DNA from 4 places in the Aliamphritea spongicola genome. Region 2 is predicted to be linked to each of the others. Evidence: predicted binding sites of a transcription regulator. Region 2 holds the regulator's gene; each other region holds the start of a gene.
What was found. The regulator sigma-54, encoded in region 2, starts transcription at its own class of promoters, with help from an activator protein. The targets are predictions, from matches to a motif close to TGGCACNNNNNTTGCTNT.
Positions count from the first base shown of each region.

Region 1 (3,165 bases), on a different contig from region 2:
ACCTTCGCGGTCGATAACTTTAACCGGGTGGTTCAGGCGCACAGTACCACGGGTAACACGGCCAACACCGATAACACCCACGTAGCTGTTGTAGTCCAGTGCGGAAACCTGCATCTGGAAAGGACCTTCGGTATCAACCTTAGGTGGCTCAACGTGCTCAACGATGGCTTCAAACAGTGGCGTCATATCTTCAGCCAGATCTTCAGGATCCAGGCCGGCGATGCCGTTCAAGGCAGATGCGTAGATAACCGGGAAGTCCAGCTGTTCATCGCTGGCACCCAGGCTGTCAAACAGATCGAAAACCTGATCGATAACCCAGTCCGGACGGGCGCCCGGGCGGTCAACCTTGTTTACCACAACGATAGGACGCAGGCCCTGATCGAATGCTTTCTGGGTAACGAAGCGGGTTTGTGGCATCGGGCCATCAACCGCGTCTACCAGCAGACATACGCAATCAACCATCGACAGTACACGTTCTACTTCACCACCAAAGTCGGCGTGGCCAGGAGTATCTACGATGTTGATGTGGTAGTCATTCCATTCAATGGCGGTGTTTTTCGCCAGAATGGTAATACCACGCTCTTTCTCCTGGTCGTTGGAGTCCATGATACGCTCAGTGCCTTCATCACGGCGACCCAGGGTGCCGGACTGGGAGAGCATTTTGTCGACCAGGGTGGTTTTACCATGGTCAACGTGCGCAATGATTGCGATGTTTCTTAGTTTTTCGATCACGTCTGAGAACCTGTGCAGACAAAATAAATAAGGCGCGCATTATACATGAATGCGGGCAAAGCTGTGTGTTTCTTATTCATGTTTTGAAAAAATCACCAAAATGTCACATTAAGTGACTGATTTAATGGGCTGGCACAGGGCATGACGGTAAAACTGCAGTAATATTGTGCGGCGAAAATGATGATGACCGGTGTTGGTTACATGTCTTGCCCTTTTATGGGGCGTGCTTACTTTGATTGCACTGTTTTGGTGCGATATGGCTTGGCGGTTAGGAAAAAGCCAGCCGGGCAGCTTTTTTAAATAGTTGTAAAAGGGTGTTTGGCGACAGAAATGCAAAGAAACAGATGGCTGTCAGAAAAATCCCTGAAAGTCAGATGTTTATTGGGAACTGTACAGGTTTACTGGCGGTTTTACCCCGGCATTACTGTTTAAATGGCGGCTTTTTTCAGTTTTTAATATCCGCTTTTAAATGTTGGCACGTGCTTTGCTTTTAGACTTGCCCATAACGGTAGTCGCGGCGAAGGTGCCGGTAAGCCTTATACGTTTGACCAGTGCCCTAGCAAACATATTTTTTCTGTACGGTGACGGCATCGGCAATGACGGTACAGAACAGACAAATTTAAACCAGTGGAGATGACGATAATGTCAGAGACTATTAAGCTGATTAAAGAAAACGAAGTACGTTGGGTTGATATGCGTTTTACCGATACTCACGGTAAAGAGCAGCACGTTACTATCCCATCGAGCGAAGTGAATGAAGACTTCTTCGAAGAAGGTAAAATGTTCGACGGTTCTTCTATCGGCGGTTGGAAGGGCATCAACGAATCTGACATGATCCTGATGCCTGATGACAGCGCGTCTGTTATGGACCCGTTCGCTGAAGACTCTACTGTTATCGTTCGTTGTAACATCGTTGAGCCTTCTACTGGCCAGGGTTACGAGCGTGATCCACGTTCTGTTGCCAAGCGTGCAGAAGCTTATCTGGCGTCTACCGGTATTGCTGATACTGCTATCTTCGGTCCTGAGCCAGAGTTCTTCGTATTTGACGAAGTTAAGTGGCACGCTGACATCAGCGGTTGCGGTTACACCATCAACTCTCAGGAAGCTGAATGGTCTTCTAACCACAGCATCGAAGGCGGTAACACCGGTCACCGTCCACGTGTTAAGGGCGGTTACTTCCCGGTACCACCGGTTGATTCCCTGCACGATCTGCGTGGCGCAATGTGTGACGCAATGGAAGCAATGGGTCTGACCATTGAAGTACACCACCACGAAGTAGCAACTGCCGGTCAGTGTGAAATCGGTGTTGGTCCAAACACTCTGACTGCCAAAGCTGACGAAGTACAGGTACTGAAGTACTGCGTACACAACGTTGCTCACGCTTACGGTAAGACTGCTACCTTCATGCCTAAGCCACTGGTTGGTGACAACGGTTCCGGTATGCACGTTCACATGTCTCTGTCTAAAGACGGCGTGAACATCTTCCACGGTGACCAGTATGCGGGTCTGAGTGAAGAAGCGCTGTACTACATCGGCGGTATCATCAAGCACGCTAAAGCACTGAACGCGCTGACTAACTCTTCTACTAACGCTTACAAGCGTCTGGTACCTGGTTTCGAAGCACCGGTAATGCTGGCTTACTCTGCCCGTAACCGTTCAGCGTCTATCCGTATTCCTTACGTAACTAACCCTAAGGCATACCGTGTTGAGACTCGCTTCCCTGATCCGTCTGCTAACCCATACCTGTGCTTCGCGGCACTGATGATGGCTGGTCTGGACGGTATCCAGAACAAGATTCACCCTGGCGATGCAGCTGATAAGGATCTGTACGATCTGCCAGCTGAAGAAGCGAAGGAAATCCCGACTGTAGCTGCATCTTTCGAAGAAGCACTGAATGCTCTGGATAACGACCGTGAATTCCTGACTGCTGGTGGCGTATTCACTGATGACATGATCGATGCTTTCATCGCGCTGAAGCGTGAAGAGTGCGAGAAAGTCAGCATGACTACTCACCCGGTAGAATTCGATCTGTACTACTCTGTTTAATCGCAGATAGCAGATGAAAAAAAAACCTCCTTCGGGAGGTTTTTTTGTGGGCATGGAAAACCTGGGCTGCCTAGAAGCTGTAGGTCAGGCCAAGGGTAACAGTGTCAATATCAAGCTTGTCGTTGTCTTTGTTTTCAAGGGCGTAGCGGGAAAATTGCCAGTCGACCGCCAGTTGCTCAGTGAAGTGGTATGCAGCGCCTACACTCAGATACCAGTCTGTACCGTCGGTGCTGCTTTTATTGCCGGATAAACTCTTTGTGTCCACATCCCAGAAAAGTACCCCGGTACGGGCCAGCAGGCTGATGTCCCGGGTTACCATTATTTCGCCTTTCAGGCCCAGTATGTAACCGCTGGCATCAAGTGAGCCTTTTCTGTCGTTATTGTCTT
Region 1 is NZ_JAFIDL010000003.1:137,621-140,785, forward strand. Features, by position in the region: gene typA (translational GTPase TypA) at 1-732, opposite strand, end outside; gene glnA (glutamate--ammonia ligase) at 1,375-2,778, shown strand; gene JYB63_RS10575 (porin) at 2,849-3,165, opposite strand, start outside.
Region 1: glnA (glutamate--ammonia ligase) is a predicted target of sigma-54. The motif match lies at 1,206-1,223, and genes of this name have one in related genera.

Region 2 (3,165 bases):
TTGGTAGATGCTGACAAAGGCACCATTCTGCTCGATGATCAGGACCTCACCAAACAAGCCATGCATAACCGGGCCCGCAAAGGTATCGGCTACCTGCCCCAGGAAGCATCTATCTTTCGTAAGCTGAGTGTACGCAATAACATCATGGCGATTCTTGAAACCCGCCCTGAGCTGAACAAGCAGCAGCGTGAAGAAAAGCTGGCAGAACTTCTGGAAGAGTTCCATGTAACGCACTTGGCTGACAGCCTTGGGATGGCCCTGTCCGGAGGCGAGCGTCGCCGGGTTGAAATCGCCCGCGCCCTGGCAACAGAACCCAGCTTCATTCTGCTGGACGAACCCTTCGCAGGTGTGGACCCTATTTCGGTCACCGACATAAAAGCCACCATAAAACATCTGCAGAGTAAGAACATCGGCATCCTGATTACTGACCATAATGTGCGTGAAACATTAGATATTTGTGAACAGGCATATATAGTCAGTGAAGGATATATCCTTGCCGCTGGCGCACCAGAAGATATACTGAGTAATCAGCAAGTGAAGCAGGCATATCTGGGCGAGCAGTTCCGTCTGTAGTTTTCTCCCCTTCTATTCTCTGACAGGTACAAGCAGTTATATGAAACAAGCGTTACAACTGAAGATTGGCCAGCACCTTACGATGACCCCGCAATTGCAGCAGGCGATTCGGCTGTTACAACTGTCAACGCTTGACCTGCAACAGGAAATACAGGAAGCCCTCGACTCAAACCCTATGCTTGAAGTCGGCGAAGAAGAAGCCGCAGAAAATACCGAAGCAAAAACCGAGCTCGATGCTGACGCACCTGCCAAGCAGGAAACCACCGAAACCGTCAGCGCCGAGCCGGAAGAAACCCATGTAGCCGACAGCGACTGGAATGAAGATATTCCGGATGAACTGTCCACTGACAGCCAGTGGGAAGATACTTTTCAGACTGCCACACCGGCGTCAACCAGCAATAATGACTTCAGCGACAGTAACTTTGAAGCCAATGATACTGCGGTTGAAACCCTGCAGGACCACCTGAACTGGCAGTTAAACCTCACACCGATGAGTGAACTGGATCAGTTAATTGCCACCAATATCATCGACGGCATTACCCCGGACGGCTACCTGAGCGTTGAACTGGAAGCGATTCACGAACACTTCACCAGCCAGGATGATCCTCACCTTCAGGAAACAGAACTGGATGAAATCGAAGCAGTGCTGCGTCGGGTACAGCAATTTGACCCTCCGGGGGTGGCTGCCCGTGACCTGAGCGAATGTCTGTTACTGCAACTGGATCAGTTACCGGCAGATACTCCGTATCTCAAAGAAGCCCGTAAAGTCGCCAGCCAGTACCTGCCGATTCTCGGCAGCCATGATTATAAACTACTGATGCGTAAGACCCGGCTGAAAGAGCCACAACTGCAGGCGGTGGTAGCCCTGATTCAGTCCCTGAATCCAAAACCCGGCGCTATGATTACCACCAGCCACTCTGAATACGTCATCCCTGACGTATTTGTCAGCCAGGAAAAAGGCATCTGGCAGGTAAAGCTCAGCCCTGAAGCCTCTCCCCGGTTACGCATTAATGACAGCTACGCCGATCTAATCAAACGGGCTGATAACAGTCCTGACAACACATACCTGAAAAGTCACCTTCAGGAAGCACGCTGGTTTATTAAAAGCATCCTCAGCCGCAATGAAACCCTCCTGAAGGTCACCCGTGAAATCGTCGCGCGCCAGCAGGACTTCCTCGAAGAAGGTGAAGAAGCCATGCGGCCAATGGTACTGCATGACATTGCTGAAGCAGTGGACATGCACGAATCAACCATTTCCCGGGTTACCACACAAAAGTATATGCATACCCCACGGGGTATCTTCGAACTTAAATATTTCTTCTCCAGCCACGTCAGTACGGACGGAGGCGGAACCTGCTCCTCCACCGCTATACGCGCGCTGATAAAGAAACTGGTTGCTGCTGAAAACCCTGCCAAGCCACTGAGTGATAATAAAATTACCCAGCTGCTGGACGAACAGGGAATCAAAGTCGCCCGCCGAACCATCGCAAAATATCGTGAGTCTTTGAATATTCCACCTTCAAATGAGCGAAAGCGTCTGGTTTAATGAAATTACGGATAACATCCGTAATGCACTAACAAGGAGATTGCCATGCAAATCAATATTTCTGGTCACCACGTCGAACTGACAGAATCACTGAGCAACTATGTGCACAGCAAATTCAGCAAACTGGAACGTCATTTCGACAACATCACCAATGCCCAGGTTACACTGAGCATTGAAAAAACCCGGCAAAAAGCCGAAGGTGATGTTCATGTAGCCGGTGGCCAACTGTTCGCCACACACGAACACGATGACATGTATGCAGCAATTGATGGCCTGATCGACAAGCTCGACCGTCAGGTCATCAAACATAAAGAAAAACTGAAGAATCACAAATAGCAACGTTTCTGAAACCCTATGTTAATCAAAGATCTACTTACCCCCTCAAGAGTGCTTCACGCTCTTGAGGGCGGCAGTAAAAAACGCACTTTAGAACTCATCAGCAAAACCATCGCCCAACAATCAGAAGATCTTGAAGAAGAAGACATATTTTCAGGCCTGATCGGCCGGGAACGCCTTGGAAGTACCGGAATCGGAGAAGGCGTTGCGATCCCCCACTGCAGACTGGACAACTACAATCAGGTAGTCGGCTGTCTGGTACAGCTGGCAGAGCCAATTGATTTTGACGCCATCGACGGCGCACCTGTCGACCTGTTATTTGTACTGCTCGTGCCTACAGACGCATGCGACGAACACCTGCAAACCCTGGGTAACCTTGCAGAACTGTTCAGCCAGACCGAATTTCGTCAGCAGTTGCGCAGCGCTACCTCCGGCGAAGAACTACTGGCAGCAGCGATCCATTACAAGGTGAACAACTGACATGAAACTGGTAGTGATCAGCGGCCGCTCCGGCTCAGGTAAAAGTACTGCACTGCAGGCACTGGAAGATATCGGCTTCTATTGCATTGATAACCTGCCTGCCCACCTGTTACCCCAACTGATCACCCGGCCACCGGAAAAAAGCAGTAGCGACGCACCTAAAACCCTGCTGGCAGTCAGTATTGACGCCCGTAACCCGCTCAGTAACCTGGAAGAATTCCCGGCAATCC
Region 2 is NZ_JAFIDL010000009.1:55,538-58,702, forward strand. Features, by position in the region: gene lptB (LPS export ABC transporter ATP-binding protein) at 1-573, shown strand, start outside; gene JYB63_RS20035 (RNA polymerase factor sigma-54) at 614-2,119, shown strand; gene hpf (ribosome hibernation-promoting factor, HPF/YfiA family) at 2,165-2,455, shown strand; gene ptsN (PTS IIA-like nitrogen regulatory protein PtsN) at 2,474-2,935, shown strand; gene rapZ (RNase adapter RapZ) at 2,937-3,165, shown strand, end outside.

Region 3 (3,165 bases), on a different contig from region 2:
CCCGTATTTATCCGGGACGATCCCCCCTCGAACGTTATATCCGCATGTATCCCCGGACTCCCTGAACAAACCTGGCTGCGCACCATCACCGACCTGCTGCTGATTCTGGCGCTTGCCGGGCTCACATATATTGCCCTGAACAACTATCCGGGATTCTGGCCCGGCTGGCTGCAAACAGTCGCTGGCGCAGGGTTTGCTATCGCGGCAGGTTATCTGGCAATCCGCTACTACACCCTCTTTATCTTCCTCTACTTACTGGGGCTATGCCTGGTAGCCGGCACCTCAGCAGTGGCATTCTTCTGGTGGATACTCTGAACAGCCCGGTACTGCATTATTGCGGTTAACTTATGTAGAATCAGGCACATGACAAGAGACGGCTTAAGCCGCAGCGAACATTCACCACTCTCATCACGCCCATAAAAACAACGAGGCCACCATGCGCTACCTACACACCATGGTTCGGGTAAAAGACCTGGACGCATCCCTGAAATTTTACTGTGACCTTCTCGGACTGGTTGAAATCAAACGCAACGAATATGAAGGCGGCCGCTTTACTCTGAGCTTCCTGGCCGACCCTCACTACGAAGCCCATGCCCGGGAACACCAAAGCCCGTTACTGGAGCTAACCTACAACTGGGACCCGGAAGACTATGATGAAGGCCGCAACTTTGGCCACCTGGCATTTGAAGTGGATGATATCTATGCCCTGTGCCAGAAACTTCAGGATGCCGGCGTCACCATCAACCGTCCGCCACGGGACGGCCACATGGCGTTTGTACGCTCACCGGATAACATCTCCATCGAGCTGCTGCAAAAGGGCGAATCTCTGGCACCTGCTGAACCCTGGGCCTCAATGGAAAATACCGGCCACTGGTAAGCTCATCTAAAGAACTCGAGTAAAGAGCTCATCTGAAAAGCTCTACTGAAAAGCTCTACTGAAAAGCCCGTCTGAACTGAAACCACCGCCCCTGCGGTGGTTTTGCTTTTCCCCGTCAGCCTGAGCACAAGATTTGTGCACCGCCAAAATTTCGCACTGAATATGCACACTGGCCATCATTCATAAATAAGGAAGCTGATGATCAAAACAATCTTAACCCCTTGATTATTAAGATTTAAAAATCCATCCCGCGTTACTCACCCAGCCGTTTGGCACGCTTTCTGCTTTATGAGTCTGATAACAGCATTCTTACAACTGGCAGAGCCCCATTCAGATGAACCCGACGCTTTTATATTCCCAAGTCTACCTGTTAGATGACCAACTGGATTCCGACGCCTCACTGCAGGACGCCCTGTTCAGACTGGGTTATGAAGTCAGCCACACCTGCGGTTCAACCTTACCGGCGAACTTTCAGCGCAGCCATACAGATATCCTGTGTATCCGCCAAACATCCCTCAGCCCGGAACTGCTTATTCAGTTAAAGCACCTCCAGCAACAGCAACCGATGCCGCTGATCATCTTTACCGATTCAGACAACCAGCACACTGCCGAACAGGCTTTGCAGGCCGGTGCCAGCGCGTATCTTATAAAAGGCCTGCAATACAACCGGCTGGCATCTGTTATCCGGATCGCCTGTATGCGGTTTGAAACAACCGGCCACCTGCAACAGGATCTGGCCCGGGCCGAGCGGTCACTGGACGAGCGCAAGCTCATTGAACAGGCGAAAGGTCTGGTCATGCAGCATCACAAATGCGACGAACAACAGGCCTTCACTGCAATGCGCAACATGTCAATGCAGCAAAGTATCAGCCTGGCAAAACTGGCCAGACAACTGATCACCGCTCTGGAGCACTGACCACAGAAAACGACACCGGATTCACACACAACCCTACATTCACAGTTTCAGGCAAAGGCGCTTAAAAGCTGCTGGTTTAAACCACAGCTTTTTAAGCGCCTTTTTTAATTTTAAGGAGCTAACGATGGACACGACCACCCGCTTTAACCTCTTTTCCTGGCAGGGGAAGATGAAGATCCTGCACTTCAGCTGGATCGCTTTTTTTATCACCTTCTTTGTCTGGTTTAACCACGCTCCCCTGCTGGGCGTTATCGGTGAATCGCTCAACCTGACCCGGGAACAGATTAAAACCCTGCTGATCCTCAACGTTGCCCTGACTATCCCGGCCCGGGTCATCGTCGGCATGCTCACCGACAAATACGGCCCCCGTCACGTGTATGCCTGCATTCTGGCACTGGCCAGCATCCCCTGCTTCATGTTCGCACTGGCGGATGACTTCATGGACGCTGCCATTGCCCGTTTTCTGCTGGGCTTTGTCGGCGCCGGTTTTGTGGTAGGCATCCGGATGGTCAGTGAATGGTTCCCGGCTAACGAACTAGGCACCGCTGAGGGTATTTACGGCGGCTGGGGCAACTTCGGTTCTGCTGCCGGCGCGATGCTGCTGCCGGGTATGGCAATCCTGCTGGGGCTAATTGAATTTACCAACCTGGAAGGCTGGCGGATTGCAGTGCTGCTCAGTGGTTTTATCAGCCTGTGCTTCAGTGTGATCTGGTACCTGAATGTCACCAACACCCCCAAAGGCGCCACCTACTACAAACCCAAAAAAATCGGCGGTATGGAAGTCTCCAGCGTAAAAGACTTCTGGTTGCTGATCATCATGAAGCTGCCAATGTATGCTGCTCTGGCACTGCTCAGCTGGAAGTTATCACCTGCCGGTGTCGGCCTCCTCAGTGAACAGGTTTGCTATGTGATTTACCTGTTACTGACCGGCATTTTCATTTACGACTGCTACAGCGCATACCGCATTAACCGGCATATATTCTCTGCGCCTGTGCCGGAATATGAGCGCTATGAATTTAAGCAGGTCGCCATTCTGAATGTGCTGTACTTCGCCACCTTCGGTTCCGAACTGGCGGTGGTTTCCATGCTGCCACTGTTTTTTGCGGATGTATTCTCACTGGATATGGTCGTTGCCGGTCTGCTGGCATCTGCCTACGCCTTCATGAATCTGATGTCACGCCCCGGTGGTGGCTGGCTCAGTGACCGTTTTGGTCGCCGTAAAACCCTGCTGATTCTTACCGCTGGCCTGGCTGCAGGCTATGCCCTGATGGCACTGATCGACAGCAGCTGGCCACTGGTTCTGGCGGTGATTACCGCCATGGCCTGCTCGTTCTTCGTCCAGGCCGGTGAAGGTGCAGTATTCGCCGTGGTG
Region 3 is NZ_JAFIDL010000004.1:76,933-80,097, forward strand. Features, by position in the region: gene JYB63_RS13825 (hypothetical protein) at 1-315, shown strand, start outside; gene gloA (lactoylglutathione lyase) at 437-877, shown strand; gene JYB63_RS13835 (ANTAR domain-containing response regulator) at 1,212-1,793, shown strand; gene JYB63_RS13840 (NarK family nitrate/nitrite MFS transporter) at 1,918-3,165, shown strand, end outside.
Region 3: JYB63_RS13835 (ANTAR domain-containing response regulator) is a predicted target of sigma-54. The motif match lies at 1,148-1,165, and genes of this name have one in related genera.

Region 4 (3,165 bases), on a different contig from region 2:
TTCCCTTCTGCTGTCAGCCTGCCGCTGATGAGTAATGAAGAACGGGAAAAAGTAGGCACCTGTTATAAACAGCAAGGACAGGATGCAGCTATCAAGCTAGGCCATAAACTGGTCAGCGGTGAGATTAAAGAACAACGTATGGCAGCCTGGAAAGCCTTCGTAGAAGAAAATCCTGAAGGGTATCTGTACTGTTTCCGCGGCGGCCTGCGCTCACGTACAACTCAGCAATGGCTGAAAGAAGCCGGTGCTGACTATCCACTGGTCACCGGCGGTTATAAAGCACTGCGTAACTTCCTGCTGGACGAGATAGAAGCAACCTGCGAAGAATTGCCTTTTTATATTGTTGGCGGCAATACAGGCTGCCGTAAAACCCCTCTGATCAACAGCCTAAAAAATGCTGTCGACCTGGAAGGCGCTGCTAATCACCGGGGTTCAAGCTTTGGCCGCTATGTCACACCACAACGTTCTCAGATCAATTTCGAAAACAAACTGGCAATCGACTTACTGAAGCTGCGCAACACTGGTATCAGCGAACTCATTCTGGAGGATGAAGGGCGGATTATCGGCAGCGTTGATATCCCACATTCTCTGCACCTGAAAATGCAGCAAGCCCCCATCATTGTCGTGGAAGAAGATCTCGAAACCCGGTTACATAACCTGCTTCAGGAATACGTCATCGATATGCACCGTTCCCATACCGAATATTACGGTGAGGAACAGGGCAATCATCTGTGCGCTGAATATCTGCTCAGCGGTCTGGATAAGATACGTAAGCGCCTTGGCAGCGAACGCTGGCGGGAACTCCGTAAAATGATGGAACAGGCGATCGCTACTCATGACAAAGGTGAAGGTTACAGCCAGCACCTGAACTGGCTAAGCCCACTGTTAGAGTGGTATTACGATCCGATGTACAGCTATCAGTTGGGTAACAAAGCTGAACGGATCGTATACCGGGGTAACTGGCAGGAATGTCAGGATTACTTACACAACATAAAGTAACAGATTCTAACTTTACAAAGCCGGGAGATTTTCCGGCTTTTTTATGCCCCCAAATTGGCCCACCTCGAACTGGCACGCCTCCTGCAGTACATGAAGCATAAATCGTAAAACCGGTGCATCTGCCCGGTTTTGCAGCATAAAAAAACCTCAAACGCGCTGAATTGGTGCAGGCAAAATTACGCCTGACTCTGATTGGTGCATCAATGCTTCGGAGACCGCTGTGGATAGTATTAACAGTGCTGTAGAAACCTTGGTACAGAGTTCAAACACTCTATTTATTCTCATGGGCGCAATCATGGTATTTGCCATGCATGCCGGCTTTGCATTTCTGGAAGTCGGCACCGTCCGGCAGAAAAACCAGGTGAATGCGTTGGTAAAAATCATGACCGACTTTGGTTTTTCAGCGGTCGCTTACTTCTTTGTCGGTTACTGGATTGCCTATGATGTCACCTTCTTCAGTGATGCTCAGACCCTCGCCGAAGGTAATGGTTATGAGCTGGTCAAATTCTTCTTCCTGATGACCTTTGCAGCGGCCATTCCAGCAATCGTTTCCGGCGGTATCGCTGAACGCGCCCGCTTCTGGCCATTCCTGATAGCCTCTGCCCTGGTTGTAGGCTTTGTTTACCCCTTGTTCGAGGGCATTATCTGGAACGGTAACTACGGCTTTCAGAACTGGCTGGAAAGCACCTTTGGCGCGCCCTTCCACGACTTTGCCGGTTCCGTTGTTGTGCACGGCGTCGGTGGCTGGTTAGGATTAGTTGCGGTTCTCCTGCTGGGTGTCCGTAAGGGCCGTTATAAATCTGGCCGCCTGATGGCTTTCCCCCCGTCAAACATTCCGTTTCTGGCACTGGGCGCATGGATTCTGTGTATCGGCTGGTTTGGCTTCAATGTTATGTCAGCACAAACACTGGATGGTATCTCAGGTCTGGTTGCAGTAAACAGCCTGATGGCGATGGTCGGCGGTATCATTGCATCATTACTTGCCGGTAAAAACGACCCCGGATTTATCCATAACGGTCCGTTGGCCGGTCTGGTTGCGATATGTGCCGGCTCAGACATTATGCACCCAATCGGTGCACTGTTTGTTGGCGGCGTTGCAGGTGCCCTGTTTGTCTGGATGTTCACCATCGCACAAAACCGCTGGAAAATTGATGACGTACTGGGTGTATGGCCTCTGCACGGCCTGTGCGGCGCCTGGGGCGGCATTGCAGCGGGAATATTTGGCACAACGGCCTTTGGTGGTCTGGGCGGTGTCAGCCTGATGTCACAGCTTACAGGCACAATAGCGGGAATCCTGATTGCAGTGGCTGGCGGTTTAATTGTCTATGGTGCAATTAAAGTATTCTGTGGCCTGCGACTGGATGAAGAAGAAGAGTTCAACGGCGCGGACCTTTCAATCCACAAAATTGAATCCATGTATATGGACTGATATTCCGTGACAGAAACAAAAAGCCCGCGTCAATAAGCGGGCTTTTTTATACCTTACAGAAATCTTCCCAGTCAGCATACACCTTACTGATTTTACGAACCGCCTCATTAAGCAACTGCTTAGCTTCTTTATCTGAACGGCTGACTTCAGCATCATACTGCAAATACCCGGCTGTATATCGCCCCAGCTGCTCTGTTGGCAGTTTTGCACCAACCTTTCCTTGAACCTCAACTGCACAGGCAGTTCTGCGGGACTCCATCAGTTTAACGTGCGCCATCACAGTCTCGACTTCGTCGAGCATATTCAAACCCACTTTAAGATCCTGCAGCATATTGGCCATAATCACAGAAGACACTAACGGCAAATATAACTTTGTTTCTGTGACGAAATAGCCGCCACTTTTGGACCGCCGGTGCTTGCTCACATAAGGCTTCAGGCGGGAAGTGGTCATGCGCTTAAGAGGAATATTGGGAAAGCAAATGCAGGCACAATACATCAGCTCACCACGTTTGTTCTGATAGGTTTCCAGTTCAATGCGCTCATCGAACCCCCGCAGCCATGCCAGAAGCTCTCCGGAATTAACCGTTTCATCAGCGGTGCTGTTAAGGCCATACCACACTCCTTCCTGCCGACAGGCAAAGAAAAACGGCGGCATTACACCGTCCATATAAGGCATGTGATAGTTAGAATGCGCCATCATTACGACAACCGAACTCTCAGACAAATATATACATTAA
Region 4 is NZ_JAFIDL010000004.1:322,838-326,002, forward strand. Features, by position in the region: gene mnmH (tRNA 2-selenouridine(34) synthase MnmH) at 1-999, shown strand, start outside; gene JYB63_RS14945 (ammonium transporter) at 1,220-2,428, shown strand; gene JYB63_RS14950 (hypothetical protein) at 2,475-3,128, opposite strand.
Region 4: JYB63_RS14945 (ammonium transporter) is a predicted target of sigma-54. The motif match lies at 1,070-1,087, and genes of this name have one in related genera.